4 regions of the Colwellia sp. 20A7 genome follow, and region 3 is predicted to be linked to each of the others. Evidence: predicted binding sites of a transcription regulator. Region 3 holds the regulator's gene; each other region holds the start of a gene.
What was found. The regulator sigma-54, encoded in region 3, starts transcription at its own class of promoters, with help from an activator protein. The targets are predictions, from matches to a motif close to GTTGGCACGNNNNTNGNNT.

Region 1 (2,212 bases), 1.4 Mb from region 3:
AATCTAAAGTTCATGTGATTTCTAAAAACTATGAACGATTTGCTCAATTGTGAAAACACCTTCTACTCTTTACATCCCGCACCAGATCACTAGTTCAAGCCCAGTATCGTCCACCATAATATAAAAATCTTAAATTATTAAAAAATCAAAAAATCAAAAAATAAAGCTTATATCATTTCTAATGACTATGAACGATTTACTCAATTGTGAAAACACCTTCTACTCTTTACATCCCGCACCGTGTCACTAGCTCAAGCACAGTATCGCCCATCATTATATTAAATTATAAAACCAAGTCTAAAACTAAAAACTAAAGTTCATATCATTTCTGATAACTATGAACGATTTGCTCAATTGTGAAAACACCTTCTACTCTTTACAGTCCGCACCAGATCACTAGTTCAAGCCCAGTATCGTCCACCATTTTTAAATAATTATTTTATATCCAGAATAGTAAAAATCACCTTCTACTCTTTACATTCCGCACCATGTCACTAGTTAAAACCCAGTATCATCCACCATTATAAATTCAAGTAAATCCTGTTCAATATCATTTCTGATAACTACTAACGATTAGCTCGATTGTGAAAACACCTTCTACTCTTTACAGTCCGCACCGTGTCACTCGTTCAAGCCCAGTATCGTCCACCATTTTTAATTCAAGTAAATCCTGTTCAACCTAATCTCACTCAATACAAATTAATTAAATACAATTTTAAATAGCTCTATCAAATGCTTTAATATTTATATTTTTTAATGATCAGTAGTAATAAAATCGACATCAACTAGAACTAACCTTCATTTATCTTTTATCTACACCTCTTGTCTGCATAAAGTTATGCAAGAACCCGCTTTAATACCAATCTCACTAACTATGTGATCATTTCTACTTGCTAAAATCACCAACTACATCGTTATTTATTTAATAATTAGAACAACTAGTTATTGAAATAAATGCCTTGTATTTGGCAATTTTTTCTACGTATAAATTTGTTCACTTAATTAATGAAACTGGTATAACTCGAAATACCTAACTTTCTTACCTTGCCTTCAAACACTACTTTCTAACACTACTCTGCAAATTATACATTCCTACCCTGTAATAATTACTGACGACTCAATCTAAATCTTCAAGATATAGAAATAAAACAATTAATAACAAACACTTAAAAACTGGCACAACTGTCGCATTGTATATAATGAATATCTTATTTCACAAATCAATAGGAGGCAGACATGTTGAATTGGGCAGTAACTTTTTTTGTTATAGCGATCATTGCAGCAATATTCGGTTTTGGTGGTATAGCTGGTGCAGCCGCGGGAATGGCAAAAATTATATTTTTTATTTTTATCGTATTATTGGTTATTTCATTAATTGCCAATGCGTTACGAGGAAAAGCCCCTAGACCCTAAAGAAAGTTGTGAACACAATAATTTAAAGACATTACAAACAGTTTTATTTTTAACGGAGAATAATTATGAATATAAACAAAAACAAATCATTACTCGTATTAACGCTTATTGCTAGTTTAAATTTAGCTGCTTGTGCAGACAACCACGCAGAAAATGCAGGTGAAAATGTTGATGAAGTAATATCTGATACCGGTAATGCTATTGAAGATGCCTGTGAAAATGTAAAAGATGAAATGGGTACTAAAGACAAAAACTGTTAGTTTTTAATCCTAACTATAAATACTGTTACTTATACGTAGCAGTATTTTTTTGATCATAATATTTAATAATTAAATGCTATCTGCTTATAAGTAGGAATACAAATTAATGAACAACACCCTGCACTTACTCATAAGAAAAATTTTTGCTCTATCATTTACACTAATTTTTTTAGGATTAGCCGCTGCCATTTTAATATCCTTAGTCGTTAGTGTATTTGAAGGCATTGCAAGTGATGTCGACATAATGCAAATATTTTTAAGTAGTATCAATACTGGTGTAATAGGTTTAGCTGTTTTTGAGCTTGCACTTGTTATTAATAAAGAGTATTCCAGCAATAAAGAAGACGAGCACGAAGATGATACTATTGCTACATTAAGAAGAACAATGCCTAGGTTTATAGGTACAGTATGTGTTGCATTATCACTTGAGGGGTTAATTATGGTTATAAAATATAGTCAATTAGATCTCGCCGGCAATCTATATTACCCAGTAGCGGTAATATCTTGTACGGCTCTTTTGTTAAGTGCATTGGGCTTGT
Region 2 (2,212 bases), 1.3 Mb from region 3:
TATAACCATATTCGTAAACGACCTAAAAAAATAAATTAATAAAACTGATTGTACCAGAAGATTGAATTGGTACAAGCGTAATAGAAGAGACTGGTCTAACCAAGCTCATGACATGATAAAATATAATAATTTGGAAGTTAATTATTATCTATAATGCACCATTAAAGCACCAGAGACTTTCCCAACCGTTACATCTTTAATAAATTTATAATTTGCATCTTCAAAGAAAGCTCTAAATTTACCTGAGGTTGCATAAACAGCAACGCCTTCACTGTCACTATGTTCTTCAAGAACAGTATTAACCGCAGCCATTAAATAATGACCAAACCCATGGTGTTGGTGTAAAGGGTGAATAGCAATAAAAGATAGCATGTGGAATTTTTTCAATGGGATAGAGGCAAGCACTACTTTTTCTTTTTCGATCATTTGTTTGGTACTTAAATAACCAGCACTTAGTAACATTTTTAGACGCCAATGCCAGAATCGTTCAGTGCCAACACTATCATCAGGGCTATTCAAACAAGCAACACCCACCATAGACTCACCAAGATACAAACCTACCATTGGTTGTTTAGCTTGCCAAAAAGCATTTAATTCTTCTCTTATTGATGCTCTTAGCCTTTGCTCATAACCTTCTTTGTCGCTATTAAATATATCTAAAAAAACAGGATCATCGTGATAGGATTGAAAAAGTAACGAAGCCGCTAACTTTAGGTTTTCTGCACTAAGGTAAGTTGCTCTTATATCAAGTTCACTATCTACCGAAACAGTTTCTGACATACAAGTTCTCCAATCCAACAATTATAATTATTTTTATCCCTACATTCACCATACCAGTTTTTTTTTAAATAGGTAAATAAAATTAAACCTTAATACGCATTCAGAAACACTAAAATAACTTGGCATAACATAATGTCACACCAATGTTATTTCAATTTGGCATACAGCCCAGTAACTTACTAATATTATTTATAGTAATTTTTTATACTCGTCACCGTTACCTGTTTGAGTTAATGCACCATCAACAAATTCTAAATAGGTACATTCATCTTTAGTTGTTATCCCATCTTTATGTTTACGTTGGCTTCTATAATATAAAACACGAATAGTTTTTTCACTGTAAGTATAAGTTTCAGAGAAATCAGCTACACCTAACTTCTCTTGCATATCTACAACACTTGTACCTAATTGGACTTGCGCTATGACCTTACGGTTTTTGTAACTTCTATCTTCGCTATCGCCCATAATTGAATGATCTACTTGGCCATCTTTTACAGAGATAACACAGCCAGTTAAAGTTGTTGTTAATGGTAATACAATAAGTAATGCTAATAATGATTTTTTCATATTTACTCCTGATATAATTATATTTTCATACGTAATAAAGCAAAAAACAAACCAATAAAATAAAACAACACAAGCTATTGATTTTTAAATACTAAAAATAAATTAAAAAAATAAATTAAAAAAATAATAACTGACATGGTTAGTTACATTGGCTAAAATATAGTGAATATTACAAAGGCAATTAATCAAAATGACAATAAACGATGAAATTTCAATCGTCGCTAATAAAATAGCAAATGAAGGCAATAAACCAACAGTTGCACTAATTAAGACAAAGTTAAATAAAAAAATTCCTTTACCAGTCATAATATCGGTATTAAAAAATTGGCAGCATGAGCCAACTTTTATTACTTTACCTGAAGAAAATCACACTAAAATTGAATATAAAACCGATAATCCACCAATAGAAACAAGATCTTTTGAGAAAGAAGTTCATGATGAATTAACAAGTTTAAAAGAAGAAGTATTAGAATTGAAAGAATTGGTAAAACAATTACTTAAAAAACAAGTTAAAAAATAAGTTAAAAAAATAAGTTAAAGAAAAATTTAGAATATATGCCGTTAACCTTAATATTTTTCGTTATATTAAGGTAACTCTAAGGCTATCACTATAAAGGTATTGTAGGTGTCAGTGTATTTATAAATTCAGCAAGTGAATCAGCTAGTTTTTTGTGAGGCTTACATCCAACACGTTCAACCCATACTGCTCCAGAATCATTATCAACTGAAATAATCATATCTTCTTCATCAGTCACAGCAACAAAAACAGTTTCACCTTGCTTTAGCCTTTGCTTCATTAGAATATGACCAATCAAATTTTCTTGTAAGCGCTGAAAGTCATCTTTATTCCAAGCAAATAACAACG
Region 3 (2,212 bases):
TATGGTTGCTTCAGCTTTCTGCTCTAACTTTTCAATTGTAAGTACAACGTGAACATTATTGATGTGATCAAAATGTCGCTCTAATTTAGCGAATTTTGTGTCAACACAATCACGTAATGATGAAGTTACTTCTACATGGTGGCCAGTAAGGTTAATTTGCATAAGTATATCCTTCTCTAGTTAAGTTCAGAAAATAAAGTCGCTGGTTATAGTAAACTCTTTCGTTGATTTGACGGTGGTATAGATAAAGACTCACGATACTTAGCTATAGTGCGCCTTGCAACGTTAATTCCTTGCTGTGCTAGTAAATCTGCCATTTTGCTATCACTAAGCGGTTTAGCTGGTGTTTCGGCTAAAATGAGTTTTTTAATTAATGAACGTATGGCTGTTGATGAACATTCACCACCATTTTCGGTACTAACATGGCTTGAAAAAAAGTATTTTAATTCAAAAATACCTCTTGGCGTATGCATGTATTTTTGTGTTGTCACTCTAGATATAGTTGATTCATGCATATCTACAGCTTCAGCGATGTCATTTAAAACCATAGGTCGCATAGCTTCTGCACCATGCTCTAAAAAGCCTTGTTGACGTTGTACAATGCAGTTAGATACTTTGAGTAATGTGTCATTACGCGATTCTAAACTTTTAATAAACCATTTAGCTTCTTGCAAGTTTGTTCGAATAAATTGGCCATCATTACTCGAAGACTTTGTCGTTTTTGTCATGGCTGCATATTGCTGATTAACTGATAACTTAGGAGCAGTATCAGGATTTAATTCCACAACCCAACGACCATTTTTCTTTTCTACTGAAACATCAGGGATAACATATTGATCATCACTTTTAACAACAACGTCACCAGGACGAGGGTTTAAACTTTGTATTAAACGCATCACTTCGCGTAATTGATCTTCCTTAAGGCGTGTTTTACGCATTAATTGACGATAGTCACGATTCCCGAGCAAGTCAATATGTTCACTGATAATTAATTTACTTTCTTTTAAGTAGGGGGTTTCAGGATCAAATTGATTTAATTGAATAATTAAACAATCAGCAATTGAGCGAGCGGCAACACCAACAGGGTCAAAGACATTAATACGTTTTAATACTGCTTCAACTTCATCAAGTTCAAGCCCTTCTATACCAACACTTTCTAAAATTTCATCACTTGATACCGTAAGGTAACCAGCTTCATCAACGGCTTCTATAATGGCGATAGCAACAGTGCGATCGGTTTCTGAAAAAGGTGTTAACTCCATTTGCCATAAAAGGTGGTCTTGTATTGAATCGATTGTTTCACCTTGATAAGTGTAATCTTCACTTGGGCTACTAATTGCACCTGTATTTGACGTGCCAGCACTGTAACTCTCTTCCCAAGTTGTATCAATATTCAGCTCTTCTGGAATGTCATTTTTTTCCATCGCCTCAGTAGTGCTTATCTCATCAATAGAGGCGGATGAATCTTCACTCCCATCACTAGTAGATTGTTCAGCAATTGTGGCTGAAAATGCTTCTTCAAGTGTATTTCCACTGTCCTCTGAATTGTTATCTGAGGCTTCTTGATCATTAATTTCAAGCAGGGGATTACTTTCAAGTACTTCTTGAATTTCTTGTTGAAGCTCTAACGTTGATAACTGCAAAAGCTTGATCGCTTGTTGCAGTTGTGGCGTCATGGTTAGTTGTTGTCCTATCCGGAGTTGCAGAGTTGGGCGCATCTACGTTGTCTTAATTCCTGTTATTATTATTTATAGTTACTCACTTAGCGTAAGTATAGTATAGGTATTTATTATATGTGTTAACTATAGCGTGAATTGCTCGCCTAGGTATACATCTCTTACCTTTTGATTAGCAAGAATTTGATTAGAATCGCCTTCTGCTATTATTTCGCCGTGACTAACAATGTAAGCATGTTCACATACATCAAGCGTTTCACGAACATTGTGATCAGTAATTAGAATACCAAGACCACGTTTTTTAAGATGAATAATTATTTTTTTAATGTCACCTACTGAAATGGGGTCTACACCTGCAAAAGGTTCATCAAGCAATATGAATTGTGGATCTGCAGCTAAAGCACGGGCGATTTCTACGCGTCTTCTCTCCCCACCGGACAAGCTCATGCCTAAATTGTCTTTAATATGGCTGATATTAAATTCCTCTAGCAGGTGCTCTAATTTCATTTGCCTTTCATTTTCATTAAGGCCTTTTC
Region 4 (2,212 bases), 180 kb from region 3:
CGCCAATAATACCTGCTTTCATGGTTTTCTCTTTAGCTTGTTAATTTATCAAGGATTATAACTTGGCTTGAAAAAAAAAGTTAGTTTATATTCGCTTCGCAAGAATTGTTAATAAGAAGAGTAAACAAAAGCCGGCTCGGCATTGTTTATGTTGTAGGTATAAATTTATTTTTTATAGCGAGTTATTAAAATAAGGATAAAAAAAACCAGTAACATTTTCATGTACTGGTTTTAGCTTTGTATTGTCGCGTATTTTAAATCAATATTTTAATGTGGCAGTGCTGCTACATTGTGCGCGGGTGCATTTTGTGCAGATAATCGACCAGGTATATTAGAAGATAATTCAGCTTGTGCAGCCGCCGAACTTAAAACACCTGAGCTTTTTCGTGCTTTTAGCATAGGTGCAGGTATATTGACGCCTTTAACTTTAGGTGATGGTGATTTATTACCTAATAAGCGAGAATTAATACAAGCGCGAATTTCATCTAGCGTATAGTTAGCTTTTACTTTGATTCTTAAATGTGGAATTGAAGCTGCTTCTAGCGCACCGCTAACAAACCAGTCTTTCTTAATTTTGTAGCCGCGTCCTTGAGTGTCTACTAAATCTACTGTACCCAGAAGTTTCATAGAAGAGCGCTCACAAATTATGAAGTCTAAATACTTTCCATCAGCATTGGCAGCTGCTTTTTGGCTGGCTCTATCAGACACACCGTTACGTATGGTTATTATGTCAGATAGCTTAACTCGATTAAGTATACGATATTTTGGCCCCATTGCTTGTTCTAGTAAATTTTGAAAGTTTTTTTCTGCAGGAGTAAAAACTGACATTTTACTGTCAAAAGGGAAGGGAAAACTGTTGTCATTTAATCGACTTGCTAATACCGCAACGATGACAATAAGGCTAATTAAAGCAAATAAAATAAGTTCCATAACATCTCCGGCAATTCAAATTCTTGACGCTTTATTCATTTAAGTAAATAAAACGCATACTTAACGCTAATTAAGCAGAATTTGTGCCAGAAATATAAAGGTTGAAACTTTAACGTTGTAAGTGAGGTTTATCAGGTAATAAAATTATTTATAGTATGACTTTTAATTATCTTCTATCACCTGTTATATAGAGCTATTAGGTCGGATATTTATCTTCTAATGCTGCATATAACTGTTGTTGAAAGTCACTAGCACTTGTATCAAGTGTGTTTACCAAATTTGCTAATACTTCGTTGTCTTCTTCGCCGTGCCAAATTTTAATATAGCTACCTTCTTTATAGCCATGATCTTGACGGAAGAAATTTAACGTATTTTTACCTACGTATTGACGGAATAACTCATCTAGATCCATATTCATTAATGACATACAGTCAGCTAATGCCTTGGCGTCAAATGACTTTTCAGTAACAGCTGCTGATGCTAAGTTTTCTAAGGCAATTTTGAAGTCATCTTCACCAGTACCTTGGTGTAACTCTTTAGCAAGTTTTGTCGAGATTTTTTCAACGCTGGCGCCGCTCATTAAGCGTAAACTTAAACCAAAGTGAAAAATATCAACCAATTCAAGCTGAACTTGAGCAATGTCAATTTCTTGATGTTTCCACCACTTCCAGCCATGGTGGTCTAGCATTTCAGCACATTCAACCCAAATAGCGCGATACCATTCGTAACCATTGCTGCGCCACGTTTCGCTTACTCTTGAATTCATAGCATCTTGCATGGTTAACATTTGATTGATTTGCTTTTGTGCAACCGACAAAGCAGTAGATAATTGTTCGCTCATTTTCTTCTCTGATAATTAAAGGATCAGAGCTATTTTGCCGTAGCTAATAAATAGTAGCAATAGTATTGATAGATTTATCTTGTTTAATACCAGTTTCATTAATTAAGTGAACAATTTTATACGTAGAAAAAATTGCCTAATACAATGCATTTATTTCAATAACTAGTTGTTCTAATTATTAAATAAATAACGATGTAGTTGGTGATTTTAGCAAGTAGAAATGATCACATAGCTAGTGAGATTGCTATAAGAATAGAATAACGCCAAATTACCTAGGTAATTTGGCGTTATAAAGTGGTTTACTTGTCAGTTCTACTAATTATTAATTAGCAACAATTTTTCTTAGCTATATTTACGTTTTGCACTGATTAACCCTAGGAAAGCAAGTGCAAATAAAGCAATACTTGTTGGCTCTGGAACACTTGTAACCTTATCTGTTGT

Region 1: GQS55_RS08240 (DUF1328 family protein) is a predicted target of sigma-54. The motif match lies at 1,173-1,191, and genes of this name have one in related genera.
Region 2: GQS55_RS07975 (DUF3192 domain-containing protein) is a predicted target of sigma-54. The motif match lies at 1,385-1,403, and genes of this name have one in related genera.
Region 4: GQS55_RS03105 (DUF2726 domain-containing protein) is a predicted target of sigma-54. The motif match lies at 1,003-1,021, and genes of this name have one in related genera.

What each region holds. Positions count from the first base shown of each region.
Region 1 is NZ_CP047130.1:1,891,694-1,893,905, reverse strand. It holds gene GQS55_RS08240 (DUF1328 family protein) at 1,237-1,413, shown strand; gene GQS55_RS08235 (hypothetical protein) at 1,479-1,673, shown strand; gene GQS55_RS08230 (hypothetical protein) at 1,780-2,212, shown strand, end outside.
Region 2 is NZ_CP047130.1:1,840,616-1,842,827, reverse strand. It holds gene fadR (fatty acid metabolism transcriptional regulator FadR) at 1-9, opposite strand, end outside; gene GQS55_RS07980 (GNAT family N-acetyltransferase) at 145-780, opposite strand; gene GQS55_RS07975 (DUF3192 domain-containing protein) at 970-1,347, opposite strand; gene GQS55_RS07970 (hypothetical protein) at 1,538-1,867, shown strand; gene syd (SecY-interacting protein) at 1,956-2,212, opposite strand, start outside.
Region 3 is NZ_CP047130.1:529,630-531,841, forward strand. It holds gene hpf (ribosome hibernation promoting factor) at 1-162, opposite strand, end outside; gene GQS55_RS02265 (RNA polymerase factor sigma-54) at 207-1,718, opposite strand; gene lptB (LPS export ABC transporter ATP-binding protein) at 1,803-2,212, opposite strand, start outside.
Region 4 is NZ_CP047130.1:710,298-712,509, forward strand. It holds gene mtnN (5'-methylthioadenosine/S-adenosylhomocysteine nucleosidase) at 1-22, opposite strand, end outside; gene GQS55_RS03105 (DUF2726 domain-containing protein) at 268-930, opposite strand; gene GQS55_RS03110 (dUTP diphosphatase) at 1,127-1,747, opposite strand; gene GQS55_RS03115 (NF038132 family protein) at 2,114-2,212, opposite strand, start outside.